Regions from separate parts of the Candidatus Darwinibacter acetoxidans genome, predicted to be linked through region 1. Evidence: riboswitches for the same ligand, from Rfam matches in the RefSeq annotation. Region 1 holds a riboswitch; each other region holds the start of a gene.

Evidence for each region. A riboswitch is a leader RNA that binds a small molecule or an ion and turns the genes downstream of it on or off. The one in region 1 is predicted to bind cyclic di-AMP.
Region 2: another riboswitch for cyclic di-AMP. It lies ahead of ACE4YL_RS07160 (hypothetical protein); the one in region 1 lies ahead of ACE4YL_RS06720 (Veg family protein).
Region 3: another riboswitch for cyclic di-AMP. It lies ahead of ACE4YL_RS03130 (cation:proton antiporter); the one in region 1 lies ahead of ACE4YL_RS06720 (Veg family protein).

What each region holds. Positions count from the first base shown of each region.
Region 1 covers NZ_JBHGXH010000182.1:23,595-34,076, reverse strand. The annotation lists gene nifJ (pyruvate:ferredoxin (flavodoxin) oxidoreductase) at 1-3,417, opposite strand, end outside; gene feoB (ferrous iron transporter B) at 3,642-5,492, opposite strand; gene ACE4YL_RS06730 (FeoA family protein) at 5,489-5,725, opposite strand; gene ACE4YL_RS06725 (HD domain-containing protein) at 5,869-6,498, shown strand; gene ACE4YL_RS06720 (Veg family protein) at 6,545-6,808, opposite strand; cyclic di-AMP (ydaO/yuaA leader) riboswitch at 6,906-7,041, opposite strand; gene trkA (Trk system potassium transporter TrkA) at 7,164-8,570, shown strand; gene ACE4YL_RS06710 (TrkH family potassium uptake protein) at 8,521-9,966, shown strand; gene ACE4YL_RS06705 (peptidoglycan D,D-transpeptidase FtsI family protein) at 10,050-10,482, shown strand, end outside.
Region 2 covers NZ_JBHGXH010000194.1:13,733-24,214, forward strand. The annotation lists gene ACE4YL_RS07150 (DUF342 domain-containing protein) at 1-776, shown strand, start outside; gene ACE4YL_RS07155 (methyl-accepting chemotaxis protein) at 918-1,715, shown strand; gene ACE4YL_RS07160 (hypothetical protein) at 1,756-1,959, opposite strand; cyclic di-AMP (ydaO/yuaA leader) riboswitch at 2,021-2,155, opposite strand; gene nuoE (NADH-quinone oxidoreductase subunit NuoE) at 2,593-3,114, shown strand; gene nuoF (NADH-quinone oxidoreductase subunit NuoF) at 3,111-4,985, shown strand; gene ACE4YL_RS07175 (NADH-dependent [FeFe] hydrogenase, group A6) at 5,007-6,725, shown strand; gene ACE4YL_RS07180 (ABC transporter substrate-binding protein) at 6,736-7,686, shown strand; gene ACE4YL_RS07185 (ABC transporter permease) at 7,667-8,443, shown strand; gene ACE4YL_RS07190 (ABC transporter ATP-binding protein) at 8,440-9,159, shown strand; gene ACE4YL_RS07195 (Dps family protein) at 9,245-9,991, shown strand; gene ACE4YL_RS07200 (LacI family DNA-binding transcriptional regulator) at 10,168-10,482, shown strand, end outside.
Region 3 covers NZ_JBHGXH010000096.1:40,748-51,229, forward strand. The annotation lists gene ACE4YL_RS03115 (L-threonine 3-dehydrogenase) at 1-713, shown strand, start outside; gene ACE4YL_RS03120 (hypothetical protein) at 761-1,399, opposite strand; gene ACE4YL_RS03125 (hypothetical protein) at 1,565-2,212, opposite strand; gene ACE4YL_RS03130 (cation:proton antiporter) at 2,369-3,622, opposite strand; cyclic di-AMP (ydaO/yuaA leader) riboswitch at 3,721-3,848, opposite strand; gene ACE4YL_RS03135 (SDR family oxidoreductase) at 3,961-4,755, shown strand; gene ACE4YL_RS03140 (hypothetical protein) at 4,811-5,125, opposite strand; gene ACE4YL_RS03145 (restriction endonuclease) at 5,252-6,154, opposite strand; gene gnd (decarboxylating NADP(+)-dependent phosphogluconate dehydrogenase) at 6,336-7,787, opposite strand; gene ACE4YL_RS03155 (sugar kinase) at 7,803-8,876, opposite strand; gene ACE4YL_RS03160 (tagaturonate epimerase family protein) at 8,905-10,410, opposite strand; gene ACE4YL_RS03165 (nickel-dependent putative hexonate epimerase) at 10,437-10,482, opposite strand, start outside.

The sequences.
Region 1 (10,482 bases):
GGCATAGCGCACTTGACTCTGGAGGTATGCCCGGAACTTGTCGTAATCGGGCTCCTTGGAATCAAGCTGGAACGGGTTCTGGCCTTCCGCTTCCCTGCGTGGGTCGTAGCGGTAGAGGTTCCAGTAGCCGCATTCCACAGCCCGCTTGCTCTCTTCCACGCTCTGGCTCATATCGATACCGTGGTTGATACACGGAGCGTAGGCGATGATCAGGGACGGACCGTTGTAGCTCTCCGCCTCGATCATGGCCTTGAGCAGCTGATTGCGGTTGGCGCCCATGGCCACCGTGGCCACGTACACATAGCCGTAGGACATGGCCATCAGGCCCAGATCCTTCTTGCGGGTGGGCTTGCCGCCGGTGGCGAACTTGGCCACGGCCCCGGTGGGCGTGGACTTGGAGGCCTGACCGCCGGTGTTGGAGTAGACCTCGGTGTCCAAAACCAGCACGTTCACATCTTCGCCGGAGGCCAGAACATGGTCCAGGCCGCCGAAGCCGATGTCGTAGGCCCAGCCGTCGCCGCCGATGATCCAGACGGACTTCTTCACCAGAATATCGCTGTTAGCTTCGATAGCTTCCAGCACTTCTTTCAAATCGCCGGAGGCTGCTGCGATGGCCGCGGGGAGGAGCTCCCTGATCCGGGCCGCCGTCTCTTTGGTGATCTCGGGATCGTTGATGTTGTCCATCCAAAGCCGGAAGGCTTCCTTCAACTCAGCCGGGATGTCCTGCTCCAGCAGCCCTTCCATCAGCTCAGCCAGCTGGCTTCTGCGGGCGCCCAGGGCCAGGTTCATGCCGTAGCCGAACTCCGCATTGTCTTCGAAGAGGGAGTTGGCCCAGCTCGGTCCATGCCCGTCCTCGTTAAAGGTGTACGGGCAGGTGGGGGCGCTGCCGCCGTAGATGGAGGAGCAGCCCGTGGCGTTGGCGATGACCATCCTGTCGCCGAAGAGCTGGGTGGCCAGCTTGATGTAGGCGGTCTCGCCGCAGCCGGCACAGGCTCCGGAGAACTCGAAGAGCGGCTGCCTGAACTGGCTGCCCTTCACGTTGTTGGCCGGGATATGGGCACCGCGGTTAGGCAGGCCCATGGCGAAGGTCCAGTTCTCATGCTGCACTTCGGCGTGTTCGGCCAGAGGCTCCATGACCAGGGCCTTTTCCTTGGCCGGGCAGACCTGGGCGCAGTTGCCGCAGCCCGTGCAGTCCAGAGGAGAGATCTGGATGCGGTAGTGCAGTCCCTGGAGATCCTTGCCCACGGCCTTGAGGGTGATAAAGGACTCCGGTGCCTTTTCCAGATCTTCATCTGTGGCCAGGAACGGCCGGATCACCGCATGGGGGCAGACGAAGGAGCACTGGTTGCACTGGATGCAGTTTTCAGGAATCCACTTGGGCACGTCGATGGCAATACCCCGCTTTTCGTAGGCGGTGGTGCCGGTGGGCATGATGCCGTCGGCCGTAAAGGCGCTGACCGGCAGCTCGTTGCCCTTGAGGGACTGGACGGGCCGGACCACCTTTTCCACAAACTCGGGTACGGATTCCGCGGCCGCCGCTGCTTCGTCCTGGGCCTCTGCCCAGCTGGCGGGGTAGTCGATCTTGACCAGATGCTCAACAGCCTTGTCCACGGCCGCGTAGTTCATCTGCACGACCTTTTCGCCCTTGTCGCCGTAGGTGTTGTAGATAGCTTCCTTGATGTACCTGATGGCATCTTCGGGCGGGATTACGTTGGCAATCTGGAAGAACGCGGTCTGCAAGATGGTGTTGATCCTGCCGCCTAAGCCGATTTCCTGGGCGATCTTCACAGCATCGATGTTGTAGAAGCGCAGCTTCTTCTGGGCAATGGTGCGCCGCAGGGAGGCAGGCAGTTCCTTTTCCATCTCTTCCACGGTCCAGGGAGAGTTGAGCAGGAAAACGCCGCCTTCTTTGATGCCGTCCAGGAGATCGTAGATCTTCACATAGGAGGGCTTGTGGCAGGCAATAAAGTCAGCCTGGCGGACCAGATAGGGAGCCTTAATCGGGCTCTTGCCGAAGCGCAGGTGGGAAATGGTCAGGCCGCCGGATTTCTTGGAGTCGTACTCGTAGTAACCCTGCGCGTACATGTCCGTATGGTCACCGATGATCTTGATGCTGTTCTGGTTGGCGCCAACGGTACCGTCGGAACCAAAGCCGTAGAACTTGCAGCTGATCAGATCCTGGGGAGCGATGTTCAGCTCTTCCCTGATGGGCAGGGAGGTGTAGGTCACATCATCGGTGATGCCCACGGTGAAGTGGTTCTTGGGCTCGTTGAGGGCCAGGTTGTCGAAGACAGCCTTGACCATGGAGGGCGTGAACTCCTTGGAGCTCAGGCCGTAGCGCCCGCCCACAACCTCAATGTCGGTGCGTCCAGCCTCGGTGAGCGCGCCCACAACATCCAAGTAGAGAGGCTCGCCCAGGGCACCGGGCTCTTTGGTGCGGTCGAGGACTGCGATGCGCTTGACCGACTCGGGGATAACCTGAATAAAGTGTTCAGTGGAGAAAGGCCTGTAGAGGCGGACCTTAACCAGACCCAGCTTGGCGCCGCGCGCGTTGAGATACTTCACCGTCTCTTCGATGGTCTCGGTGCTGGAACCCATGGAGACGACGATGTGCTCAGCATCTTCGGGACCTACATAATCGAAGGGTTTGTAATGGCGGCCGGTGAGCTCGCCCACCTGGTTCATGGCCTCAATAACGTGCTTGGGGACAGCCAAATAGTAGGGGTTGGCAGCTTCCCGGTTCTGGAAGAAGATGTCCGGATTTTGGGCGGTTCCCCGCAGCTCAGGGTGCTCAGAGTTGATGCCCCGGGCCCGGAAAGCAGCCACGGCTTCCATATCCACCAGCTTGGCCATCTCTTCGTAATCGATGACGTCGATCTTCTGGTACTCGTGGGAAGTTCTGAAACCGTCGAAGAAGTGGAGGAAGGGAACGCTGCTCTTGATGGCGGCGAGATGCGCCACCAGAGCCAGGTCCATCACTTCCTGGACAGAACCGGAGGACAGCATGGCAAAACCGGTCTGCCTGGCGGCCATCACGTCAGAATGGTCGCCAAAGATGGACAGGGCATGGGTAGCCACCGTACGGGCGGAAACGTGGAATACTCCGGGCAGAAGTTCCCCAGCGATCTTGTACATGTTGGGGATCATGAGCAGAAGCCCTTGGGAAGCGGTGAAGGTGGAGGTCAGTGCTCCTCCCACCAGTGAACCGTGGACAGCTCCCGCTGCTCCTGCTTCAGACTGCATCTCCACGACACGTACAGGCTGTCCGAAGATGTTCTTTTTGCCATGGGCGGCCCATTCGTCACAGAATTCGCCCATGTCCGATGATGGAGTAATGGGATAAATCGCGGCTACGTCACTGAAGGCGTAGGCCACGTGGGCAGCTGCGAAGTTCCCATTGACGGTCATCTTGCGCATAAGCTTATAATTCCCCCTCATAAATATGATAATAAAGCCTGCGGCACCAAGTGCTCACCCTTGGCCACCGTGGGGCGTGGAAAGGTCATGTGATGGCGGTCACAAGGTCAGGCGTTTTTCCTCCCATTCAGTTCTCCATTGGTCCTGGGATTCCTTCACAAATTATATACTTAATGTAAGGAGCAGTCAAATCAGGCAGGGGGAAAGCCTGCGTCTGAATTCAGTCACATTGCCCACAACTTTACGATTGTCGTAAGGAGGGTGCAGAGAGCCAGGCCGAATACGGTGGGGAGCAGGGCGGAAAGGAGGGTCCAGCGCAGGCTCCCCACTTCCTTTTTGATGGTGAGCAGGGTGGTGGCGCAGGGCCAGTGGAAGATGGCAAAGAGCAGGAAATTCAGGGCGGTGAGCCATGTCCAGCCGTTGGCGGTCAAAATGCTCTGGATGGCCCCGAGATCCTGCACCTCTAAAAGGGCCTGCGCGGAGAGGTAACCCATGAAGATGATGGGGACAACTATCTCATTGGCCGGCAGGCCAAGAATAAAGCCCAGGAGGATCATGCCGTCCAGACCCATGGCCCGGCCCAGAGGGTTCAGCCAGCCGGCCAGCCTGGCCAGGAGCGTGCTCCCGCCCGCGCTCACATTGGCCAGAACCCAGGTGAGCAGGCCGCAGGGGGCTGCCACCACCACAGCCCGCCAGAGCACAGCTAAGGTGCGATCGAGAAAGGATCGGACCAGGACCGTACCTACCCGGGGACGGCGGTAGGGGGGCAGCTCCAAGATGAAAAAGGAGGGCTCCCCCCGGAGCACGGTGGCGGTGAGAAGCTTGGAGGCCGCGAAGGTGGCCAGGACACCCAGCGCCATGGCGGCGAGCACAATCGCGGCTGCCCCTAGACCCCCCGCCGGCCCGGGCAGCACGGCGGAGGCGGTTATGGTGCCCATGAGGATCAGCATGGGGAGGCGCCCGTTGCACGGCACGAAGTTGTTGGTCAAAATGGCCACCAGACGCTCGCGAGGTGAATCGATGATGCGGGCGGCAACAATGCCAGCCGCGTTGCAGCCAAAGCCCATGGCCATGGTCAGGGCCTGCTTGCCGTGGGCACCGGATCTTTGAAAGAAGCGGTCCAGGTTGAAGGCGATGCGGGGCAAAAGGCCGAAATCCTCCAGGAGCGTGAACAGGGGAAAAAAGATGGCCATGGGCGGCAGCATCACGGAGATGACCCAGGCCAGGCCCCGGTACATGCCCAACACCAGGGGATCGTGCAGCCAAGCCGGCACGCCCAGGGTCTGCAGCAGCCGGCCCAGGGCACTCTCTCCCTGAAACAGGATCCCCGCCAGGAGCTGCGAAGGATAGCCGGCACCCACGATGGTGAGCCAAAACACCCCGGCCAACAGGGCCAGCATGAGGAAGAGCCCCCAAGTGGGCGAGATGATCAGGCGGTCCAAACGGGCGGTGAGATCAGCTCCAGGCCGGGTTTGCCCCCGCACCACCAGGGAGGCGATTTCCTCCGCCCGGCGGTAGAGCAGGGTCGCGGGCTCCCCGGCAGTCTGGGGCACCGGGGTCGGCCGGGGCCGCAGCTGTCCCAGGGCCACCCGGATAGCCGCATCTTTCAAGGCTTCCAGGCCTTCACCGGTGGTGGCGGTGGTGGGGATCACGGGAATCCCCAGCTCCTCTTCGAGCTTAGGCAGATCCAGCTGCAGCCTGCGCCTTCTGGCTTCATCCATGAGGTTCACACAGAGCACCACCCGCGCTGTGAGCTGCACAACCTGCAGTACCAGGTGGAGATTCCGTTCCAAGCAGGTGGCATCGGCCACCACCACGACCGCATCGGGTTGGCCCGAAAGGATGAAATCCCTGGCCACTTCCTCTTCTGGGGAGGAAGCGGTGAGGGAATAAGTACCGGGCAGGTCCAGCACCCGGCAGGTGCAGCCCTGATGGCGAAAGCTTCCTTCTTTCAAGAGCACGGTCTTACCGGGCCAGTTGCCCGTGTGCTGCTTGAGGCCGGTCAGGGCGTTGAAGATGGTGCTTTTACCCGTATTGGGATTGCCGGCCAGGGCAATGAGGCAGTCGAAGTTCATAGCAACTCCCCCTGCGGGCTGACCAGCACCTGCTCCGCAGTGCTCCGGCGCAGGGCAAGAACGGCTCCCCGTACATAGTAGGCGGCCAGGGTGCCGCCGCGATCCACAAACTGCAGTTGGACCGGGGTGCCCGGTACCAGACCCAAATCCAGCAGCCTCTGCCTGAGGATTCCCTGGGCCCGGAGGCTGTGCACAGTTCCCCAACGGCCGGGGGCTAGATCGGCTAAAGTCACGGCACCACTTCCCCTCCACGATTCACTCTACTAGAGTATGAACCGGCGGTGCTTTGGTGCCAGCGCCAAGCCAAGGGGAAACAGGGATTTGACTTGGAAACGAGAATTGATAGGGCATAATGACCGGTAAGGAGCAGAGGTTCATGGATCTAGCAGCAATCAAAGAACTTGCCTGGCAGAGCATGGGCGAGCGGATTACCCATCCCCAGCGGGAGAAGGGCTTTATCTACTACCACGGCCAGCGGGTGGCTGCCATTGCCCTGCAGCTCAGGGAGCTCATCTGCCCAGGAGATGAGAGCTATGATCAGGTGATCTTGGTGGGGGGCTGGTTCCACGATGTGGGCAAAGGCCTGGAGCCCCATTGGGAGTACGGCGCGCTCATTGCCCGGGAGATGCTGAAGGAGCACTGCTCCCCCCGGGAGCTGGAGCAGATTGTGGAAATCGTACAGGGCCACACCCTCCGCAAGCAGCGGGACTACCCCCACTATGTGCAGCTGGTGCAGGATGCCGATATTCTGGATCACTACGGCAGCCTGGAGATCTGGCTGAACTTCCAGTACTGTGCGCTTTCCGGCTGGGGTATGGAGCGCTCCTGGGAGTTTTACGCCGAGAAGTACGGTGAGCAGATAACCAAGGTACGCGCCCTTTTGAACTTCCCGCAATCAGTGGAGTTTTTCGATGAAAAGGATCGGTTTGTGCGCCAATTTGTGGAGCGCTTCCGGCGGGAAGGCAGAGGAGAGCTGATTTTGGAACACAAAAAGGCCAAGGATTGAAATCCTTGGCCCTTTGAGAGGGAGGATATAGCGTCGTTGCCGCAAGTTAGCGGGAATTGGCGCTCTGAGGATCGATGGTGATTTGCACTGTATCAGTAAGGACGTCGGCATAGGTATAAGAACGGCGGCGGACTGCATTGGATTGGTCGAGATGAACTACAAACAGTTTGGGATAGGTTTCTGCCAAGACTCCCTCAGACTCTAAGTAGCGGCGGCGTCCCTGGTTGGCCCGGATGAAGATCTTCTTACCCAGATTTGACTCCAGGTAACTGCGGATCTCTTCGATGGTGGTAGGCTTTTGCACACCCATGTTCTCAACCCCTTCCAGGAAGTTTTCCGCCCGGTGCTAAGTGACAAGCATCACAGCAGCAAGCGGTCAAAAAAAGCGCATGAACGACCGCTGGTCGTCACACGCTTGGAGTACTCCTACGAGGTTAGCTGACGGGTTAGGGCACCCAAGTTGCCCTTCCTAAGAACCAGGATTCACCCCAGAAATTGGGTCCCCCGCTGTCATTGAAAAATGATATTCGGAGATATCAGCGTTCCGTATGTAATTGTAGTTACAAAACGGCGCATTTATAATATAGCACAATACTTAGGAATATGTCAAGGTTGATGCTTTAAACCGGGGTTAAGCGCGGGTTAAAAGCTGGGGAGGCGAGAGTGTGGATATCTTAATCGTGGGCATGGGCAAACTGGGCTACAAATTAGCTGAAACCCTATCCAGCGGGGAGCACAACATCACCGTGGTGGATGTGGAGGAACAGGCCCTCCAAAGGGCGGTGAACCGCCTGGATGTGCTGGCCGTCACCGGCAACGGCGCCCAACTGCAGCTCCTGCAGGAGGTGGGGGCCGGGAAAAAGGATCTGGTGGTCGCGGTGACCAGCAGCGACGAGATCAATGTGCTCATCTGCCTTACCGCGAAAAAGCTGGGCTGTCCCCGGGTCGCGGCTAGGGTGCGCCATCCCGAGTACGCGGGGCAGATCGACTTTTTCAAGGAGCAGCTGGCCATTGACTTTATCACCAATCCGGAACTGGATACCGCCAATGAAGTGGCCCGCTATCTGCTGCGGGGCTACACTTCCCACCTGGAATCCTTCGCCGGAGGCCGGGTGGGACTGTTCGAAGTGCCCGCCCAGGGCCTGCCGGAAGTGGTGGGGAAAACCCTGGCGGAAGCCGATGTGTTCCGGGACATGCTGGTTGTGGCCATCTACCGCGATGGTGAGGTGCTCATCCCTTCCGGGGCTACCCGGGTAGAAAGCGATGACCTGCTTCAGCTCATCGGCCGCCGGGAGGCGGTGACCGCGCTGATCCGGGGCCACGGGGCCTTGGGGCAGCGGCATGTGGCCAAAAAGGTAATGATCCTGGGGGGAGGCAAGGCCGCCTTCTATCTGGCCGGCCGGCTTTTGGCCAGCGGCCTCAGCGTGAAGATCATTGAGCAGGATGAGGAGCGCTGCAACTACCTGGCGGCCCAGCTCCCGGGTGCCTTGGTGATCTGCGGCGATGGGACCGATCTGGATCTGCTCCAGGATGAAAACCTGGCGGAGATGGACGCTTTGGTTTCCTTCACCGGCCACGATGAAGAAAACCTCATGCTGGCCCTCCTGGGGAAACAGCAGGGAGTGCCGAAAGTGGTGGCTAAGGTGAGCCGCTCCAATTTCGTCCCCATCATTGAGCAGCTGGGTATCGACCGGGCGGTGAACCCTGTGCTCATTTCCGCGGGCGAACTGGTGCGCTTTATCCAGGGGGGGCAGATCGCTTCCCTGTCCCTCATGTTTGGGGGGCAGGCGGAGGTTTTGGAAATGGTGGTGCCTCCGGGGGCGCCCATCATCGGCAGGAAGCTGTCGGAAGCCCGCATTCCCCAGGGCGTGATCTTGGGTGCTGTTGTCCGGCGGGGGCAGGTGTTCATCCCCAAAGGTGATTCTGTCCTCCAAGGGCAGGACCGGGTGATTGCCTTCTGCTTGCACAGGGAGCTCCCTGCCCTGAACAAGCTCTTCTATCCGAAACGAAAGGGGCTGGGCCATGAACTTTGGACTGGTCGCAAGGGTGCTGGGAAACCTTCTGCTGATTGAGGGGGCAGCAATGGTTTTTCCCCTGGGCATCTCCCTGTACTACCAGGAACGGAGTGCCGTGATTGGCTTTTTGCTTTCCATGGGTATCCTGGGTTTGACGGGGCTCTTCCTCTCCAATATTCCTTCTTCATCGCCGCGGCTGAAGGCCAGGGAAGCCATCCTCATCGTGACCATAGGCTGGGTTGTGGTCTCCTTTTTCGCGGCCCTGCCTTTCGTGCTGTCTGGATCCGCTTTCCTGGTTGACGCCTTTTTTGAGGCGGTCTCAGGCCTTACCACAACAGGCGCCTCCGTGCTTCGGGACGTTGAGGGGCTGCCTAAAGGGGTTTTGTTCTGGCGTTCTCTGCTCCACTGGTTGGGGGGTATGGGCATTCTTGTATTAACTCTGGCAATTTTGCCCATCCTAGGGGTAGTAGGCTTTCAGGTATTCAAGGCGGAAAGCCCGGGCCCTTCCCCCGACAAATTCACGCCCCGAATCGCAGCCACCAGCAAAATCCTCTACACCATCTACGGAGTGCTGACGGCCGCGATCCTTCTGGGGGTACGGGCTGCCGGCGTTCCTTGGTTTGAAAGCTTTGTCCTGGCCTTTGGCACCGTGAGTACCGGTGGTTTCGGTCTGTACAGCGACAGCCTGGCCCGCTGGAGCGCCAACAGCCCGCTGATTGTGCTCCTGGCGGCCGCCATGTTTTTGGCAGGGGTGAACTTCTCTTTGTACTACGATCTGGCCAAGGGCCGCTGGAGGCAGGCCTTGGGCAATGCGGAACTGCGCTGGTACGTCGCGATCATGGCCCTGAGCGTACTGACCGTGGCCCTCAACCTCTACGGGCCGGTCTACGGCAGTATCGGCGAAGCGCTGAAGCAGGCCTGGTTCCAGGTGGGCTCGGTGATGACCACTACAGGCTACTCCACGGTGGATTTTGACCTGTGGCCCTCTTTCAGCAAAGGAATTCTCTTTACACTCATGTTTGTGGGCGCCAGCGCCGGTTCTACCTCTGGTTCGGTGAAGGTGGTGCGCCTGCTGGTGGCGGCCAAGGTGGTGAAGCGGGAGCTCTCCCGGGTGCTCCATCCCCGGGCGGCCAAGCCTGTGGTGATCGGCGGACGGGTGATGCCCCCGGAGGTGGTGCAGGGGGTGGTGGGTTTTCTGCTGCTGTACGCCGCAGTCTTTGCCTTGGGTTTCCTGGTGATCAGCCTGGAGGGACTGGATCTGCTCAGTTCCATGGGCGCGGTTGCCGCCACTTTGGGCAATGTCGGTGTGGGCTTGGGTGCAGTGGGCCCCCGGGGCAGTTTTGCCAGCTTCAGCTCCCCGGGCAAACTTTTTCTTTCCTTCCTCATGCTTCTAGGGCGCTTGGAGCTCTTCACCATGCTCGCGGCCTTGAGTCCCAGGTTCTGGAGGGAGTAGACAAGCCTAGGCCAGGAACGGGGGGCGTTTTGCGAAAAGTCTAGGGGACCCGACTTTCAGCCAACACTATGGAGGGGAACGCTATGAAAAAGACGCTTGTGGTGGTTGTGGTGGTGGCCCTCGCCGCGGTGGGCTTGGTTTTCTGGTACTACCTGCAGCGGGATCCCGCCCAGACGGCCAAGGCCTTTCTGGAGCAGGTGACAGCCCAGGACCTATCTGGCCTGGAGGGTTACTTCACAGGCGATGCACATCCCACGGAGGAGGAGCTGAACCGGGCCTTCGGTGAGTTCGGGGAAGCCTTTGCCTTGAGTGAAGTGGAGCTGGTGGAGCTGGAGCTGCTTTCCAAGAACAGCAGGGAAGCGCTGTTCAGCTTCGACCTGCGCTATGCCAGCCGGCTCTTCGAACCCCTGGAGGTTCAGGGCAGCCTCATTCTCCAGCGGGAGCATATCTTCGCCCCTTGGCAGGTTAAGTGGCAGGACAACCTGCCCCTGCCCGATTACGGCCTCGGGGTGGGCT
Region 2 (10,482 bases), on a different contig from region 1:
CTAAGCAGCCCGGGCTGGCCAAGGCGGTCAAGCTTCTGCGCCGGCTGGATCGTGATTTGGAGCAGCTGCTGGCGGCCTTTGGGCAGCTGAAGGGGCAGCTGAAGGCAGAGGCCGGCGCCGTGCACGGCCGGGGGGATGGCTATCTTTTCAAGCTGCTCCTGGAGACACGCCTGGCCCATGTGCCTAAGCGCTGGGCTGAGCTGAAGGAGCTTCTGACCGGGGCTGCCGCGGAGGCGTGCGGGGAGGACTTCCTGGAATCCCTGGCGGTCCTGCGCTTTCTGGCGGACAGATTCCTGGGGGCAGCGCCCCTGGAAATCAAGGGTGCCTCCGAAGTGGAACGCTACCGCGAGCTTATGGAGGATCTCACCTCCAGGCTGGAAGAGTGCCTGGAATCAGAGGCTGATATCAGCGTGCATTACTGCCAGAACGCCAAAATCGAAGCTACAGGAAGCGTCGCCATCACCGGGCCCCTGGCCTACGACTGCGAGGTGGTGGCGGGGAACACCCTGAGGATGGCCGGGCAGTGCCGCAGCGGATCCTATACAGCCCAGTCCGCCATTTACGCCAAAACGGTGGGCTCCCAGGGGATGGGGGTGGCCACCTTGGTTGTGGGCGAAGAAGGGGTAATCGGCGCCCGCACCTTTTACCCCGGGGTGAAGCTGCGCATTGGACCCCACGAAACCACCATTGAAGAGGAATGCCGCAACCGGCAGTTCTATGTGCGGGATGGCAAGCTTATGAGCAGAACCTATCAGCCCAGGGAAACGGTGGGCTGAACACAGCTGCGGTGGGTCAAAAGGTCCGCCGCAGTTTGTTTCGCGGGAAAAATCACATAAGTTAAGAGGGAATTAACAGGCCGGAGCCGAAGATATCCATAAAACAAAAACAGCGCAAAACGAGGACAAGGGGTAATGGCCATGAGCAACCAGTCTTATCAGTTGGAGGATCTGGACTTGCAGAGCGCTCAGGAGAGAATCCGGGAGCTCGAAGAGAAGCTGGCCTGGGAGCGGAAGCTGCTGCGCACCATCATCGATAATCTACCCACTGCCATCTACGCCAAGGACACCGAAGGACGGAAGATCCTGGCCAACCGGGTGGACCTGGAAAACCAGGGCCTCACCGATGAGTCACAGGTTCTGGGCAAGACCGATTTCGACTTCTACCCGCGCCACATTGCTGAGCAGTTTTTCCGGGACGATTCCATTGTCCTGAAGCAGGGCAAGGCCATCATCGACCGGGAGGAGCTGATGGCTGAACAAAACGGCCGCGAGCGCTGGCTGCGCACGTCCAAGCTGCCCATCATCGCCGAGGATGGGAAGATCTTGGGCTTAGTCGGCTTCGGCCAGGACATCAGCCTGGAAAAACAGCTGGAGAAGGAGAACGCCGAGGCCGCCGCCCGCATCAAAGAGCAGGAAGAGATGGTGGAGGAGATGATCGCCGATCTGGAGCAGATTCCAGAGAAGATCGGCCAGCTGGTCAACTCCATCACCTATATCGCCCGGCAGACGAAGATGCTCTCCATCAACGCCACCATTGAAGCGGCTCGGTTGGGTGATTTGGGCCGGGGCTTTGAAGTGGTGGCGGAAGAAGTGGGCCAGCTTTCGGATCGTTCCAGCGAGGCGGCCACCCAGGTTAAGGAGGCCATTGCAGAAGTGGAGACTTTGGTGGGCACCATTTTAGAAGTGTGGCGCACCCGGACCCAGGTGCGGCCCTGATCCGCTTCTGCCGGAATATACAGCTGAAAAGAGCAAGAGCTCAGGACATCTGAGCTCTGTGCTGCGCTACCCGGCGGTTCATGTCCAGCCACTTCCACAGCTTGACTGGGACCCGCCGGGGTCTTTTTTTGCTGATTTTGATGGAAAGATAGGGGGCCTCGCTTAAGCCCAGCTCACCTGAGCACTTCTGGCAGTAGCTTAAGTGTGAACGATTCACTGTGAGGCAATCATGGCAGATTCTCATGCAACCATCTCCTTCCGCTTGTGTTCTGCGAACAAAAAAACGCATGCTTCTCCAGGAGAAAACATACGCTTGGTCGGCTCCTACGGGGTTAGCTGACGGGTTAGGGCTACCAAGCTGCCCCTCCTGCCCTGCCGCAAGCAGGATTCACCCCAAAAGAGATGGTTCCCCCGCTGATACTGTTCGGAGCTTTCATCTAATTGCGTTTATATTATACCCCACTGCGCGGGCAAAAGCAAGGAAGCTGGGCGTTTCCTAATAGAAGCTTCACAGATCTCCCCCAAAGATTTGACCTTCGGGCCGTTGACACCCTGGCAGCGGCCCAGTATAATGAACATGATCGTGAAAAAATTAACGAAGTCCACTGGGGGAGAGCGGCTATACCTCGCCCATCTGCCGTAATTGGAAAGATGATGTTCAGGAAACGTTACGATATCAGCAAAGGAGGGTTGCCTGGAGGATGCATGCCCGCCGCAGTTTTCTGGACAGACAAGTCAGGACGAAAAGGTAACTCAAATGGTAACTGGTGGAGCTGAAGAAGGGGCAGGATTGTCAGCACAGCTTGCGTAATGCTTGGTAAAAAAGATTTGATGAATGCACCTGTTCAGGAGAAAACGCGCAAAAGGGGTTGGAAGCATGGGATGCATATGCACTGACGGGAACCGGGAGATGCAGATCGATCTTGCACCGCTGGAGCAAATCTTAGCAGGCTACGCCAGGGAGGAGCGCTGGCTCATACCCATTCTGCAGGACGCCCAGGACGTATACGGTTACCTGCCGTTTGAGGTACTGCAGGCGATCGCCCGGCATGTGCAGGTCTCTTTCAGCAAGGTGTACGGTGTGGTCACCTTCTACACCCAGTTTCACTTAAAGCCACGGGGCCGCAATGTGATCAAGGTCTGCACAGGAACTGCCTGCCATGTGCGGGGCGGCGGCGAGGTGCTGGCGGCCCTGGAGGAAGCCCTGAGGATCAAGGCCGGGGAAACCACGCCGGATCTGGAGTTCACCCTGGAGACCGTGGCCTGCCTGGGGGCCTGCGGGCTGGCGCCTGTGATCATGGTCAATGAAGATACCCACGGCCGGGTGAATCCCGACAGCATCAAGGCGATTCTGGACAGCTACAGAAAGACAGCTCCCAGGGAGGTGGCCGCGGTATGAGTGCAGTGGCGGAGCTGAGGGAGCTGGGGAACCGGCTGAGACAGCAGTTCTCGCAAAACGGCCGGAGCAAACCCAGGATCATAGTGGGCATGGGTACCTGCGGGATTGCCGCGGGGGCCCGGGAGGTTTTTCAAGCGATTATCCAGGAAGTGGAAAACCGCAGGCTGGATGTGGTTGTGGGACAGACCGGCTGTATCGGCATGTGTCAAAAGGAACCCCTCCTGGATGTGCAGCTGCCTGGTGGCCCCCGGGTTACCTATGGCAATGTCGCGGTCAAAGACGTGCCCCGCATCATCGCCAGCCACGTGCTGAACGGGAAGATCGTGGCCGATTTGGCCGTTGCTTACTTCGCCGACGGAGGGTTTCACCTGGAAGGCATCCCCAGCTATGATCAACTGGACTTTTTCAAGAAGCAGCACAGGATCGCCCTGGCCAACTGCGGCCACATCGATCCTGAGAGCATAGATGATTACATCGCCGCAGGAGGCTACGCGGCCTGCGCCAAGGTCCTGACCGAGATGACCCCGGAAGAGGTCATTGCCGAAGTCAAAGAGGCGGGTCTGCGGGGCCGGGGGGGTGCCGGTTTTCCCACGGGCTTGAAGTGGGAGCTCACCCGCGGCACGCCCAGCGACAAGAAGTACGTCATCTGCAACGCGGATGAGGGCGATCCCGGAGCGTTCATGGACCGCAGTATCCTGGAAGGTGACCCCCACCGAGTCATCGAGGGTATGATTATCGGCGGCTATGCCATTGGAGCTAGCGAAGGCTACATCTACGTCCGGGCGGAGTATCCCCTGGCCATCAAGCGTTTGGAGATCGCCCTCCGGCAGGCCAGGGAACGGGGCTTTTTGGGCAGCAGCATCTTCGGCAGCGGCTTCAACTTCGATCTGCAGATCAAAAAGGGAGCCGGAGCCTTTGTCTGCGGAGAAGAAACTGCCCTCATGGCCTCCATTGAGGGACGGCGGGGCATGCCCAGGCCCAAACCGCCCTTCCCGTCTGTTTCCGGCCTGTGGGGAAAGCCCACCAACATCAACAACGTTGAGACCCTGGCCAACGTCGCGGAGATCATCCGCCGGGGCGCCGGGGAGTTCAACAGGATCGGTACCGAGGGGAGCACAGGCACCAAGGTGTTTGCCCTCACGGGGAAAATCGCCAACACAGGTCTGGTGGAGGTGCCCATGGGCAGTTCCCTCAGGGAAGTGATCTACGAGATCGGCGGAGGTCTGCCAAGCGGCGCCGAGCTGAAGGCGGTGCAGATCGGCGGACCCTCCGGGGGCTGCATCCCCGCGCACCTGCTGGATCTGCCCATCGACTACGCATCCCTCCAGGAAGTGGGGGCCATGATGGGTTCCGGCGGCATGGTGGTCATGGATCAGGCCACCTGCATGGTGGACGTGGCCCGCTTTTTCCTGCGCTTCACCCAAAGCGAATCCTGCGGCAAGTGCACTCCCTGCCGGGAAGGTACCAAGCGCATGCTGGAGATTTTGGACCGCATCTGCTCCAAGCAGGGGCGGGAAGGCGATCTGGAGCTCCTGCAGGAGCTCGGGGAGCACATTCAGGACACCTCCCTCTGCCAGCTGGGCGCCTCAGCCCCCAACCCGGTGCTCAGCACCCTCCAGTATTTCCGTGAAGAGTACGAAGCGCATATCCGGGACAAGCGCTGCCCGGCCAACGTCTGCGCCGGCATGCGCGCCCCCTTCGAAGTGGACCTGGCAGCGTGTATCGGCTGCGGTCTGTGCGCCAGGCTCTGTCCTGTGGGCGCGGTGAGCGGCGAACGGCGCAAGCCCCACAGAATCGATGCGGAGCTGTGCATTTCCTGCGGAGCCTGTGCCGAGAAGTGTCCGGTGCGGGCCATTGCCCAGGGCGCTTAGGCTGGAGAAAGGAGTAGTGTCATGAGCAAGATCAGCTTAACCATAGATGGTTTGACCGTTGAGGTGGAGCAGGGGACAACCATCCTGGAGGCGGCCCGGTTCCTGGGCATCGAGATTCCCACCCTCTGCCACCATCCGGATCTTTCAGTACACGGTTCCTGCCGGGTCTGTATGGTGGAAGATGTGCAGACGGGCAGACTCCTCGCCTCCTGCGCAGTGGAGGCCGCGGAGGGGATGGTGATCAGCACCCGCAGCAGCCGGGCCCGCCGGGCGCGCCGGCGCAATGTGGAACTGATTTTGGCCAACCATCCCCAAGACTGCTTAAGCTGCTACCGCAGCGGCAGCTGTGAACTGCAGGAGATCTCCTACAAGCTGGGGGTAAACAGTGAAGATGTGGCCAGGATCCGGGGGGAAAACCGCAGCCTGCCCCTGGACGAGCTGGGCCCAGCCTTAAGGAGGGACCCCAACAAGTGCATCCTCTGCGGGCGCTGCGTGCGGGTGTGCGAAGAAGTGCAGGGCGTATCGGCCCTGGCCTTTGCCGGCCGCGGCTTTTCCGCCACAGTGACCACCGCCTTCGATCTGCCCATGGCGGAGATCAACTGCGCCAACTGCGGCCAGTGCGCTGCCGTATGTCCGGTGGGCGCCATCACCGAAGTGAGCGAAATCGACGCGGTGTGGCAGGCCCTGGAAGATGAGGACAAGTTCGTGGTGGTGCAGACCGCCCCCTCCATCCAGGCCACCATTGGAGAGGAGTTCGGCCTGGAGCCGGGGACGGTGGTCACGGGCCAGCTGGTCACCGCCCTGCGGCTGCTCGGCTTTGACCGGGTCTTTTCCACGGAGTTCAGCGCCGACCTCACCATCATGGAGGAAGGGCGGGAGTTCGTGGCCCGGATCCAGGGAAACAAGCGGCTTCCCCACATCACATCCTGCTGCCCGGGCTGGGTGAAGTTCGCGGAGCACAACTACCCTGACCTTTTGGAGCACCTATCCTCGGCCAAATCCCCGCAGCAGATGTTCTCCACCCTGGCCAAAACCTATTACGCCCAGAAGATCGGCATCGACCCTGCTAAGGTCTTCACCGTGTCGGTGATGCCCTGCACGGCCAAGAAGTTTGAGAAAGACAGGGAGGAGCACCGCGACAGCGGCTTCCAGGATACCGATGCGGTGCTCACCACCAGGGAACTGGCCCGCATGATCAAAGAGGTGGGCATCGACTTTGCCAACCTCCCTCCCGGCGCCTACGATTCCATCCTGGGCAGCCAGTCGGGTGCGGCTACCTTGTTTGGCACCACAGGGGGCGTTACGGAAGCGGCCCTGCGCACGGTGAAGGAACTGCTCACCGGCGAACCGCTGGAGCGGTTGGAATTGGGCTTTGTGGGCATCAAGCGGGCTGAGGTGGAAATCGGCGGCCGCACGTTCAAGATCGCCGTGGTGAGCGGCTTGGCGGAGGCGTCCCGGCTCCTGGACGAGGTGCGTGCCGGCCGGTCCGATCTGGACTGGATCGAGATCATGGCCTGTCCCCACGGCTGTGTAGGGGGAGGGGGACAGCCCCTGCCCAACAGCCAGGAGAACAAGGACAAGCGGGCCCGGGGCCTGGCCCAGATCGACCGGCACCAGACCATCCGCAAATCCCATGAGAACCCGGAGATCCTGGAGCTGTACCGGGAGTTTCTCGGCCAGCCCTTAGGCGGTACCTCCCACGAGCTCCTGCACACCAGCTACCAGGCGCGGGCCAGATAGGAGGGAGCCCATGATCAGGCGCAGCTCTCCCATCCTGTTCTTCGCGTTCCTTGCCATGCTTTTCCTGCCGGGGAACCTGGCTGCTGCCGAGGCCGGCGCGATCCGCATCCAGGGGCCCCCCGCGGTGGGGCTTCTGCCCCTGCTCTGGCTGGAAGAAGAGGGCCTTTTAGACGCCGTGGACCTGGAGATCTTCATCTCCCAGGACCACCAGCGGGGTATTGCCCTTGTGGCCAGCGGCGATCTGGATTTCCTGGTCACCGGGGTCAATGTGGGCGCCAAGGCCTATAACCGGGGAGTGGACCTCCAACTTGTCAACACCAACACCTGGGGCATTGATTACCTCCTCACCGCGGGCTTCGCCCCGGAGGGCTGGGCTGATCTGGAAGGGAGGACCCTCTGCCTGCCCCTGCAGGGGGGACCGTTGGACTTCCTGGCCCGCTACCTTCTGGTGCAAAACGGGGCGGAGCCTGGCAGGGTGGAGTTTGTCTACCTTCCCTCCAACAATGGGGCCAGAACCTTCCAGCTGGGCCGGGTGGATGCCATCATCCTGCCGGAGCCGCTGGTCACCATCACTTTGAACAGCTTTCCAGAGGCCCATCTCTCCTTTGACATGCAAAAGGAATGGGGAAAGCTGCACGGAGATGAGCGCATCCCCTTTGTGGGACTGTTTGTGCGGGGCAGCTTCGCCCGGGAGCAGCCGGAGCTAACTGCCCAAATCGCCCGCCTCTACCGGGAGGGGGTGGAGTGGGTGCAGGCCCATCCCCTGGAAGCCTCCGCCCTGGCGGAGCGGCATTTCGGCCAGAATGCGGCGATTTTCCGGCAGTCACTGGACCGCATCCACTTCCAGGTCTATCCCCGGGAGGAGGCCCGGGACCTTATCGAACTGTTCTTCGGCGAAATCATGGATTTCTTCCCCGAGATGATAGGTGGTCAGCTGCCCGATGACAGCTTTTATTTCTAAACACCGGCAGGAGCTGAGAAGAATACTCGCGGGGCTTTTGGGCCCCGCCGCCGTGCTCGCGCTCTGGAGCGGCCTGGCCCGGTACTACCATCCCATGATCCTCCCTTCGCCGGGGGAGACCTGGCGGGCGCTGGTGACCCTCTGGCGGGAGGGCAGCCTGCTGGGCAGCGTTGCCATCACCCTGCGCCGCACGGTGTGGGGCTATGCCCTAGCGCTCTTAGCCGGCTTCAGTCTGGCCGCCCTGACCAAAGGGACAGCTTTCTGGCGGGCGCTGCTTCGGCCCATCCTGGCCATCGTGCAGATCATTCCTCCGGTGGTCTGGACCATTCTGGCGGTGATCTGGTTTGGAGTGGCCAGCCAGAGCGCGCCCATCTTCCTCATCTTCATGGTCACCCTGCCGTTGAGTTTTGCCAACACCGCGGCGAGTCTGGACAGCATCGACGGCCGGCTGGTGGAGATGGCCCAGGTGTACCGCTGCAGCCGGCGCCAGATCGTCACCCAGCTCTACCTGCCTGCCCTTCTGCCCCAGCTGGCCAACACGGTGAGTGTGGGCTTTTCCTTTGCCTGGAAGGCCGCGATTTTCGCCGAGTTCATGGGCAGCACAAGCGGGGTGGGCTTTCTGCTCAGCACCGCCAACAGCAACCTGGAGACGGAAAAGGTGTTCGCCTGGGTGCTGGTCCTGATCGCCGTGATGCTGGTGTGCGAATACGGGCTGCTGCTTCCCTTGAAGCGCCGCGCCGAGAGGTGGTGGGCATGAAACAGACGGTTCTGGAGTTTCACGGGGTGTACAAGGAATTCACCTCGGCGGGGGGCAGGCTCCAGGTGGTGGAGGATTTTTCCCTGGCCCTGGCGCCGGGGGAGATCGCGGCCTTGGTGGGGCCCTCGGGCTGCGGAAAGACCACCCTGCTCAACCTGGCCGCGGGAATTCTCCGGCCCACCAGGGGCAGGGTAAGCGTAGGGGCCGGGGTGCGCCTCGGCTACGTGTTTCAAGAGCCGCGGCTTCTGCCCTGGAAGACGGTGGAGGAGAACATCCGCTTTGTCCAGGAAGGCTTGTTTCCGGGCAGCAGAGGTGCAGCTCTGCGCCGCCAGATCCTGGAGCAGGTGGGGCTGACCGTTTTCCGCGGGGCCTATCCCCGGGAGCTCAGCGGCGGCATGAAGCAGCGGGTGGAGCTGGCCAGGGCCCTGGCGGTCCAGCCCGATCTTCTGCTTTTGGACGAGCCCTTCAAGTCCCTGGATGGAGAGGCCAAAGGCGAGCTGCAGCAGCTGCTTAAGGCCGCGCATAGGCAGGCGGGCTTTGCCGCGCTGCTGGTCACCCACGACCCGGACGAGGCGGTGCTCCTCGCGGACCGGGCGGTGGTGCTCTCGCCCCGCCCTGCCAGGACTCTCCAGGAGCTGGATCTGCAGGCCTCCAGGGGAAGGAGCGGCTGGGAGGTGGCCGCGGCCATCCGGGTGCTGCTGGACCAGGCGGGGTGAGGCCCGCTGCCTTTCCCTTCCGCATATTATTCTCCCCAGCTGGGAAACTACTAGGGAACAACCTACGCGGAAAGGGAGGAAGACTATGCCGGAAAACCTGCAGCCGCCTACACCTACTATGCAGGATATGGAGATTGTTTCCCAGGACCTCAAGGCCTTCGACGGCCGGTTCAAGCTGGATAAGTACGGCTTTGATCCCCAGATGCCTGGGCATGCCACCGAACACCAGATGATTGTGCGCCAGCAGCCCCGCACCGCCAAGAAGGTGGGCTGCGGGATCAGCCTGCCCCTGGAAGTGCGGCAGGAAATAGCTCTTATGCTGGATGAACACCAGTGCGCGCTCACTGTGGCCCTCCACCAGTACAACAAGCACCACTGGCTGAGCGAGGGGGCCGAAGGCTTCATCAGCCTGCACCACCTCCTGGAGGAACACATTGAAAAGACCATGAAGCACATCGACGATGTGGGTGAGCGGGTGGCCCGGCTGGGTATGGTGCCCACCGCCCATCCCGTGGCCCAGCACGAGCTGTCCTACATCAAATGCGAACCGGAGGGCAGGTATTCCATCCGGGACTTCCTGCGCAACGATCTGGAACACGAGCTGAAAATCCAGCAGATGCTGCGCAAGACCATTGAGCGGGCCCACCAGCTCAAGGACTACGGCACTGTGGAGGTCCTGGAAGATATTCTGGTGGAACGGGAAGATTTGGGCTACCACCTCTACAGCGTGCTGGAGGATGATACACTGGTGAGGGGCATGGAGCATCTGATCTTCCAGTCGGGGAACATCGCCGGTGACCGCCCCATGGATCCCCGCACACCCCTCCAGTAGCGAAGCAGTCAACTAAATAGAACAGAGCTGGCAGGGCCGGTCTTCCCCAGGGAGACCGGCCCTTTGCCGCGCCCGGCTTTCCTGGACGGGCCTGAAACATTTGAAACAAGGCAGGAAAAGGGGGTTAAGCACAGAAGAACTTTAGTGAAAGAATGTAAACTGTTGAGGAGGAGCCTATGGTTACCATGAGGGATATCGCCCAGCGCGCGGGTACTTCCCTGGCCACGGTGAGCCGGGTCCTGAACGGGCATCAGACGGCCAACGCAGCAGTGGCGGCCAGGGTTTTGGAAGTGGCGGCGGAACTGGGCTATGAGAAAAGGACAGGGAAAAAGCTGAAACAAACCTTGGCTGTACTGGTCACTTGGCCCAGCACCTCGCCCACCCAGACCCTGCGGGACAGCCAGTACGCCATGATGTTCCTGCATCCCATCTACGTGGCTGCCGAACGCCTCGGTTATCACCTGGTCTTTCATTTTGGCACGCCCGAAGGG
Region 3 (10,482 bases), on a different contig from region 1:
CCGTGGGGGAAGCCAACCCGCACCTGGCGTGGGATGTGAACATCAATGGACTGTATAACGTGCTGGAAGTGGCCCGGCATGAGAATTGCTCCGTGTTTACCCCCAGCTCCATCGCGGCCTTTGGCGATTCCACACCCAAAGACAACACACCTCAAGATACCATTCAGCGGCCCTCCACCATCTACGGCGTGACCAAAGTAGCCGGCGAGCTGCTCTGCGATTACTACTATCATAAATTTGGCGTGGACACCCGGGGAGTGCGCTTCCCAGGCCTGATTTCCTACAAGACCCTGCCCGGCGGGGGCACCACAGACTACGCCGTGCATATCTACTACGAAGCCCTGCGCCAGAAGAAATACACCAGCTATATCGGCCCGGGAACGAAAATGGACATGATGTACATGCCCGATGCCCTGGACGCCATTATTCAGCTCATGGAGGCAGACCCGGCCAAGCTCATTCACAGAAACGCCTTTAACGTCACGGCCATGAGCTTTGCCCCTGAAGACATTGCCCGTTCCATCCAAAAGTTCATCCCCGAGTTTGAACTGGATTTCGACGTAGATCCGGTGCGGCAGGCCATTGCCGAGTCCTGGCCCAACTCCCTGGATGACAGCGCGGCCCGGGAAGAGTGGGGCTGGAATCCGAAGTACGATTTGGATGCCATGACGGAGGATATGCTCAAGAATCTGAAAAGCAAACTAGGACTCTAAGTAAGGGGCCCAGCGACAGCTGGGCCTGCTTCTTTACTGCCCACACCTTACAGCAGAATCAACGCCAAGATCACAAGCAGGAGCAGGGCAAGCACGATAGCAAAGGTCTGATCACCACCAACCAACTGGTAACGCACTTGCGCGATGGCGAAGTCCGTTTCAGAAGTGATCACAACCCGATCGATTGCGCCGTCTTCCCGGGCAAACAGGCGGGCACCGGCGTCCCCGTCCACGACCCGGGTTATGCTTTCCACGAGTGTGTTCCCGTTGAAAAACTCCACAGTAAACTCCACGGGTGCAAAGGGGCTGGGTTCCATCTCAAACCCGAAGATAGCCACGGGCTGCGACAGAACCATCTCCAGAACGTTAGTAGAGGCGATCAAAACAAAGGGATTCGGATCTTCTGAGAAAGGCGGCGACGACCAGGTGGCCCAGCCATCGGGCACTGGCCCTGTCTTGATCAAGGGTTCGCTGAACTCCACGGTTAAGATCCCATCCGTGATGGAATCGTTGGAACTGCCCTCAGGCAGGCCGTCAATGTCGATCTTGGTGGTGGCAGCTAGATAAGCGGCATCGGGATTGTCGATGGGCGTGGCCAGGGGGACAAACTCTCCAGCCGCAGCCTTGAGCGCGGCCACTTCCACTTCTCCACCCAGATTGCTGCCTACAACTTTGCTTTCCAGCACATTGCTGCTAATCGCGATTCACCTCCTGTCTAGTTGCGGCCAACTTCTGTCCATACATATGCATGGAACTTGAGGGGAGCAATAGTTGAACGTTCCCCTTTTCAGTTCCGGGATCCAGAAATGGGCCCAGCAATAGCTGCCGGACCCCATTTTTCATCTGCCTTTTTACAGGATCAAGAGCACCAAAACCGCCAGGATGATGACCACCAGGAGGATGAAGACCACCTCGTTAATTGGCTCGACCTGCAGTTGGTAGCGCACCTGGGCAATGGCGAACTCAGCACCGCCAAAGACCACCACCTGGTCAATCAAGCCGTTTTCTCTAGCGAACAAGCGAGCACCGGCCTCCCCATCCACGACGCGGTTGATGCTTTCCACAAGGGTATCACCGAGGTAAAAGTCAGCAGTGAAGTCGAACTCGCCAAAGGGGGCGGGCTCCAGTTCAAAACCGAAGATGCTCACCGGCCGGGATAGATCCAGAGTTAAGATGTTGGTGGGAGAGCTCAGTACAAAGGGATTAGGATCTTCGGAAAACGGCGGCGCTGACCATGTGGACCAGCCCTCCGGGACCGGCCCGAGCTTGACCACCGGTTCGCTGAATGTCACGGTCAGGGTCCCGTCAGTGATGGACTCGTGGGAACTGGCGAAAGGCAAATCCGTGATGTCGATTTTGGTGGTGGCAGCGAGATAAGCGGCATCGGGGTTGTCGATGGGGCTTGCGGCGGTGGTCACCTTGCCTTCTGGAACAGCCAGAAGCTGTGCCTCCATCCGTTCCTGCATCTCTACAGACAAGTTGCTGCCTGTGGCTGCCATGGTTTCACCTCCTCCCTGCTTGGGGCCCGTCTGGCCTTTTAAGCACCATATGCGCCAAGCAGGAAGAGAGAGATGATTGAACTTTCCTGTTTGTGCCCCCTGCAGCAAAAAGGACCCAGCAGCGTCCGCCGCTGAGTCCCGTGTTCTCCATCCTCTTCAGCCCTGTTCCCAGGCCACAGCTGGTCTTTCCTGCTTCGGAACAGCTGAAGGTTCGCCGCCAGGACGGTTCCCCTTTCTATCCATTCCGCCGATCTCCCCAGCCTTCTCGATGGCCATTTTAGCGAAAATGGGTCCCGAGACTTCGTACACCAGCACGCTGAACATGATGATCGTGGTGATAGCCGCCGCGTACTCCGGTAGGAACTGCCTGACCAAGACGGACAGCCCAATGGAGATTCCCCCTTGGGGCAGCAGCGTAAAGCCCAGGTATTTGCTGACCGTTTCAGGAGCCCGGGTAACCGTCGCTCCCAAGCGGGCCCCCAGGATTTTACCGGCAGCCCGGGCGAAGATGTAGGCTAAGCCCATAGCGCCCACACCCGTGAGCACCCGCACATTCAAGCTGGCTCCAGCCAAGCTGAAGAACAGTACATATACCGGAGAAGCAAAATCGTTGATGGACCTAAAGACCCGGATAGAATGGCGCATCACGTTAACCAAAATGGTGCCCATCATAATGTTGGTGAGCAGCGCCGACAGCCCCAAAGCGTTGGCAAGCCCGGTGGCTACCGCTATGGCGGCCAGGGCGATACCCTGCAGTTCGTCCCGGTCGCCGGCCTTCCCAGCTGCCGCTGCCAGCAGCAGGCCCAACGCAGCACCGAGTGCCAGCGAGCCCGCGGTTTCCAGCAAGGGCTGTCCCAGCATGCGGGCAAGCGAGGCGTGGGCACTACCCGTGGCAAGCCTGGCTGCAGACATGGCGAAACCAAAGGCGATGATGCCGAAGATGTCATCCAGAGCCGCCACGGGAAGGAGCGTCCGGGTTACCGGTCCATCGGCTCGGTACTGCCGGATGACCAGCAGGGTTGCCGCTGGAGCAGTAGCCGCGGACATGGCCGCGATCACGATGCTGAAGGCAAAGGGCTGGCGGAAGATAAAATGCATAAGGCCGAAGACTATCCCAATCGCGCCCACTACCTCCAGTAGAGTAATGATCACGATGGACTTACCGAGCTTGCGCAGATCTGCCAAGACAAATTCGCTGCCGATGCTGAAAGCGATAATGGCCAAGGCCACCTCGCTGATCACGGTCAGGGCATCAAGGTCCTGCGCGGTGATCAGCCCGGTGAAGGAAGGGCCCAAAAACAAGCCCGCTACCAAGTAACCGGACACGTTAGGCAATTTGAACTCCCTAGCAACTCTCCCGCCCACCAACCCGATTGCTAGGACCAAACCCAGTTTTAACAGAACGTTCAAGGCAATCCCTCCCACTATCATGAACCTGCCAACCTGCGCGCTTTCCTTGTCCGGTGCCGGGCAAAAGAAAAAGCGCGTACCCTAGGCTAAGGCCTAGTGCTTGCGCTTGGTGTACTCCTATGGGGTTAGCTGACGGGTTAGGACGCCCAAGTCGCCCCTCTTGATGGCTCAAGATTCACCCCGAAACGTTGGGTCCCCCACTATCAGTATTCGGAGACTACATATTCAAGGATAACTCATTCTGCGAAAAATGCAAGGGTTTGCCGCCGTTGCTTCGAGAATATTACAATGCTATGATGAACGTAAGCTAAAGCGCACACTCAAGGGAGGCCAAATCTATGAAGTTTGAGAACAAGGTCTGCGTCATCACAGGCGGCGCCTTGGGCATCGGACGCTGCCTCACTCAGGAATTTGCCCGCCTCGGGGCCAAAGTGGCGTTTGTGGACATGGATGAAAAGGCGGGAAAGGAAAACCTGGAGCTGATCCGCAGCGCAGGGGGCGAAGCCCTGTTTTTCCATGGGGATATCGCGGAAGAGCAAACCCTGCGGGATTTTGTACAAGAAGTGGTCTCTACATACGGAAAGGTGGATTACTTGATCAACAACGCCTGCCTGTCCAAGGGAGGCATCCTCTCCGCCTGCAGCTACGCCGACTTCAACTACGTTTTGCAGGTGGGAGTCACAGCCCCCTACTTCTTGAGCCTGCTTCTGCTTCCCCACTTTAACGCGGGAGCAAGCATTGTCAACATCGCTTCCACCCGGGCCTTCCAGTCCCAAGCAGATACGGAAAGCTATACCGCGGCTAAGGGAGGGATCAGCGCCCTTACCCATGCCCTGGCCGCAAGTCTGGCCGGACGGGTGCGGGTCAACGCCATCTCACCGGGGTGGATCGACACAGGGGCGTACCATGATCCCACTTACACACCGAATTTCGATCCAGCGGATCTGCTCCAGCACCCTGTGAAGCGCATTGGCCATCCCCTGGACATTGTCCGGGCGGTTATGTTCCTGTGCTCAGAAGAAAACAGCTTCATCAACGGCCAGAACCTGATTGTGGACGGCGGCATGACCAAGCTCATGATCTACCATGGAGACCAGGGGTGGAGCTACAAACCAGAAAACGCAGACAAGTAAGAAGCGGCCATCGGGCCGCTTTTCCGCGAACAGAGCCCCGGAAAGGAGGCTGAACCTATGCTCCCTTCCGGTGCTGGCCTGTCAGCCCGCCGATCCCCGCTGCTGCCAAGGCCAAGCCGGAAGCAGCGACCTGCAGCTGAATATCGCTGGCCATGGCCGCCAGACCCAAGACAAAAAAGAGTCCCCCTGCGATCAACGACAGCCAGCCTATCAGCTTAAACATGGGCAAGCGGAGCTGTTGATAGGCGATTGAAAAGGTGACCAGTCCCGTCACGGCGATGCCCAGCTGGATATCTGACGCTATGGACAGGAAACCCGCTAGAGCGAAGAACGCTCCAAGAATCAGCAGAATCCACGACACCGCTTTCATACGTATACCCTCCTTAGAGCTGTGACCAATCAGCATCGTTCAGCCCATCCACCTGTCACACTCCAATTTGATGCACCCCAACCGACTGCTCGCCATCATAGACAACCGGATCAAAAAGGATAGAGGCTATTCATCCACAAAATAATCAGAGTCGATGCGCTTCACGGTGTACGTGTCTACAGTGGTAACGCCTAGATCATGCTCGATCATCAAAGAGGCCAGCTCCTCGCCATCAATCAGGACAACCCGTGTCTCAATGCTGCTGGCATAATCCTTAGCATCCTGTGTGAAATAAGAAGTGGTCAAAAGAACGCCACGCTTTGCCTTGACACCATGGAGAGCCCCCACAAATTCCTGCACCACAGGACGCCCAACAGGTCCCTCCCAACGCTTGGCCTGGATATAAATGGTATCCAGCCCCAACCTGTCCTGCTTGACTATGCCATCAATGCCGCCGTCTCTGGAACGGCGCAGCACCTCGCCCGCTTCCTTACGGGACCCTCCGTAGCCCATCTTCAGCAGCAGATCCACTACTAAAGCCTCGAAGAAGTCCGAAGAGCACTCCTTGATTTTCGCCAGTAATTCTTGGGCTAAATTCTGCCTGAGCTCCTCGACGATCTCTTCCAGTCTTTCCTCAGGCGTCTTGTCCTGCGCCAACGATGGTACTGGTCTGTCTCTCCTGGACGGTTGGTTCAGGAAAGCCCGAAAACTCTCATACTGCCGCAAATCTTCGTTGGTTAAACTCGTGGGGTTCGTCTGCAGGAAAGCTTGTCCCTCAGGTGTTATGGAGAAATAGCCCCGTTTGGGCGAATGAAGCAACCCAGCCTTAACCAGATAGGTACGGGCCCAACCCACACGGTTATCAATGACCTTCTGCTTCCCGCTGGGCAAGAGCTGTCTTCTCTCTTCGTCGGATAGACCGAAGTACTCAGCCATGGCAGCATAGGCCTCGTGAATTGAGTGAACCTTCCCATCACGTGCGAACCTCAGCAAAGGCAGCATAATGCTCTGATAATCCGGAATAGCCATCTTCCCTCACCCCTCGCCCCTTCTTGCACGACAGCCCATCGCCCGTACGGGAATGTCTTTGGCTGCCATTATTTATATCTTCACTCTTTTTAGGTCGTTTTCCTCCACCATTTTCGTGTTGAGACCATTGATTTACGTATGAAAAAACCCGCACCACCCAGGGGCGATGCGGGCTGTTCTCTTATACGTTGTAAGTGGTAGCTGAAGTGCTGCCGCCCTTGCCGGTCCAGTTGGTGTGGAAGAACTCACCCCGAGGCCGGTCGATGCGTTCGTAGGTGTGGGCTCCGAAGTAGTCCCGCTGGGCCTGGAGCAAATTGGCGGGCAGCCTGGGATGGCGGTAGCCATCGTAATAGGTCAGGGCTGAAGCAAAAGCGGGTACGGGGATGCCGTTGGTTAAGGCAGTGGCCACCACCCTCCGCCAGCTCTCCTGGCAGGCGTCGATCTGGGACTTGAAGAAGGGATCCAAAAGCAAGTTGGTGAGCTGGGGATCCCGCTCAAACGCCTTTTTGATCTCTCCCAAGAACACGGAGCGGATGATGCAGCCACCCCGCCAGAGCAGGGCGATGCCGCCGTAGTTCAGATCCCATCCGTAGGTTTCTGAAGCGGCCCGCATCAAGGTATAACCCTGGGCGTAGGAGACAATTTTCGAAGCGTAAAGCGCCCTGCGGATGTCCTCCACGAAAGCCTTCTTGTCCCCTGTGAACTCCGGCTTCGGCCCTGTGAGCACCTGGGAAGCTGCCACCCGCTCCTCTTTCAAGGCGGAAAGGCAGCGGGAGAACACCGCTTCGGCGATTAAGGTGAGGGGAATGCCCTCGTCCAAGGCCGAGATGGCCGTCCACTTACCCGTTCCCTTCTGCCCCGCGGTGTCCAAGATCTTCTCCACTAAAGGTGAACCATCTTCGTCTTTGTAGGCCAAGATATCCGCGGTGATCTCAATGAGGTAGCTGTTGAGTTCACCTGCATTCCATTCCTTAAAGACCTCATGCATCTCATCGGCGCTCATGCCCAGAAGTTCCTTCATCAGATGATAGGCCTCGCAGATCAGCTGCATGTCGCCGTACTCGATGCCGTTGTGCACCATCTTCACAAAATGGCCAGCGCCATCGGGTCCCACCCAATCAGCGCAGGGACTCCCATCTTCCACCTTGGCAGCAATGGCCTGGAAAATGGGCTTAATGTGCGGCCATGCCTGGGGTGAACCGCCGGGCATGAGGCTCGGCCCGTGCAGAGCCCCTTCCTCTCCACCGGATACCCCGGTGCCCACATAGAGCAATCCGTGTTCTTCCACCAGCTTAGTGCGGCGGATGCTGTCGGGGAAGTGAGAGTTGCCGCCGTCGATGATGATATCCCCCTCTTCCAGCAAGGGGATGAGCCTAGCAATAAAGTCGTCCACTGGCTGCCCCGCCTTGACCATGAGCATTACTTTGCGGGGCTTTTTGAGACTTGCCACCAGTTCCTCAAGGGAATAGGTACCGATGATGTTTTTGTCCTTGGCCCGGCCCTCAACGAAGTTGGTCACCCGCTCCGCGGTGCGGTTGTACACCGCCACGGTAAAGCCCTTGCTTTCCATGTTTAAGGCCAGGTTCTCGCCCATGACCGCGAGACCAATCAAACCAAGATCTGCTCTAGACACAGCACAACCTCCTCGTTATCTCTGAACCCTGGCGTTGCCTTCCCACACGGCCCAGACCTGAGCTTCGTCGGCAGGCTGGACATAGTCGGTTAAGAACGTGGTGGCCATGGCACCGGTGGCCCAGGCGAACTGAACCCATTTTGCCGATTCCCAGCCCCGGAGAATGGCGTAGAGCAAACCGCCCACAAAGCCATCCCCGCCGCCGATGCGGTCCAAAACGGTGATGGGCCTAGGTTCAACCACATGCCACTCATCGCCGGCCAAGAGGATGGCTCCCCACAGGTGGGAGTTCACATCCACAACTTCCCGCAGCGTGTTGGCGAACACCGTGGCCGCGGGGAACTTCTCCTTCACCCGGCGGATCATCTCTTTGAAGGACTCGATCTGGGCGCTGATCTCTTTGCCCCCCGCTTCCGGACCGGGGATATCCAAGCAGAGCTGATAGTCCTCTTCGTTGCCGATGAGAATGTCACTTAGGCTGGCGATTTCTTTGAACACTTCATGCAGCTCCTCTTCTCTGCCCTTCCAGAAGGAAGCCCGGTAGTTCAGGTCAAAGGAGATGCGGGTGCCGTGTTTCTTGGCGGTTCTGGCCACGTCCAAACAGAACTGGCTGGACTCGGGGGAAAGCGCGGCGATAAGGCCAGAGATGTGCACGATCTGCACGCCCTCTTCCCCAAAGATGCGCTCCAAATCGAAGTACTTAGCATCGAGGATGCGCCCTACTTCACCAGCCCGGTCGTTGTATACCCGGGGACCCCGCACCCCCCAGCCGCTGTCGGCGATGTTAAACTGATGGCGGTAACCCCAGGGACCGCCTTGGGGAATCTCAGGTCCCTCGAAGTCCATGCCCCTGCTGCGCAGGTTGCTTTTGATCAACTGGGCAATGGGACTGCCTTGAACAAAGGCTGTCAGTACCTTGACCGGCAGGCCCAGGTACGAAGAAATGCTGGCCACATTGGTTTCCGCACTGGTGACGTGCATGATAAACGTGTCGCTGGCGTGCACCGGCTGGCCGTGGAGCGGCGTGAGCCGTACACCCATGCTCGTGGGTACAAGCATCGCATACTTAGCATTCGAACGCAGTTCCATCCTGTACAAGTCCTCCTTTTGAAATGATCTAGCGAGAAAGGCCAAGGGACTCAAGATGACGGCCGATGTGCTCCATTAAGAACTGTTCGTACACCCCTTCCTTGGCTTTAAGCACAGCGAAGATCTGCGGCCCAAGCTCGGGATCGGTGAGCAAAAAGCCGTAGGTGATGTGCAGCAGCTGCCGGGCATCAGCGTTCTGCATCAGTTCCGGAAGCTCCGCATCGTCCAGCTCATCCAGGCTTGGCACCTTGCCAAGATCCAAGCTTACTTTGTAATAGGTGCGGGCTTGGTCCACCGTTTCCAGGGCCTTGCGGTGCAGGGCCCGGTAAAGCTTGGGATCCTCGGAAGCGATCACCCGCACAGCTTCCAACCAGTTAGTTCCGGCGGTCTTCAGGTGGTAGCCCGTCTCCCCAGCGTATTTCCCAATGATGGGAAAGATGCTGAACTTGTCGCTGCCGGAGTGAATGCTGACCTTGTACCCGAAATACCGGGCGATCAGGGCATGCACTGCGAACTCCCTTTCAAACTGCTCCACGTCTCCGATGTAATCGATCCCTTTTTCAAAATGACCGCAGAAGCGGGGAGCCAAAGAGCTCACCTTCACCCCCCGGCGGCGCAGTTCACTGGCGACGAAGAAGTGATCCTGGGGAGTTGTGGGTGTATCCACTTCGTCAATGCTGATCTCAAAATCGATGGCCCGCTCCTCCCGGGCGATGATGGAGTGATACACCATCTCCATGAAATCCAGAGCCCGGTAGTAGGTGAGCACCATGCGCTCGAAGCCCGCGGCACCCATGTGGATAGAAGTGCCGTCCTGCAGGGTATAGGTTTTATCCCGGTAGAGTTCCTCCAGCTGCCCCTTGAGCTCTGGAACTAGCCCCCGGTACTTCTCAGCAACCTCCTGGGCGCTGAGGCGGGCAACCTCATCATCGATATGCTCCGAGCAGTCCAGCGTGATCATGCTGAAACCCAGATCCAGGGCCATCTGGATATCCTCCACCTTCTTCAGGTGGTCGCCATCCGCGCCGAAACCTTCCGTGTAGCCTTCCTGGAACACCGCCCAAGTGGCCGCATCCAGCACCTGCCGGTAGGTGCGCCGGGTGAGATCAAGTTCCCGCATGGACTGCTGAGCCAGCACCGGGCGTGCAGTCGTACCCTGCACTGTTTTGATATGGCCGGGGGAAGCCAGACCCAGCCGATCCCCAAGGCCTAGGGAAATCCCTGTGGTGCCAAAGGCCTGGGGAGCGGTCCAGGGGAAGAGCCTGCGCATAACCTCAGCATTGGCGCTATTGAGCTCGGCCAGAAACACGTGGAAAGACCCCAAAACCTGCGCCTGCGCCTCAAAGGGGCAGTCTTCCTTTTCCGCAACCACAACCAAAAGCTTTTCTAGATCCTCTCTCACCATGAAGAACAGCTGGTTTTCCACCAAGCGGACCGAAGCGCTGTACACGCCCGGCGCTTCACCCCTCTGCAGTCCCCCAGCCAGGGACTGGAGATCCGCCGCCTGCTCCACTGCCTGCCTCCAACCTGTCACCGACATTCCTCCTTGTCTATACACCCTCAGCTAAAGTCTTTCTCCAAGGCCCACAGGCCCAGCGCTGGATTG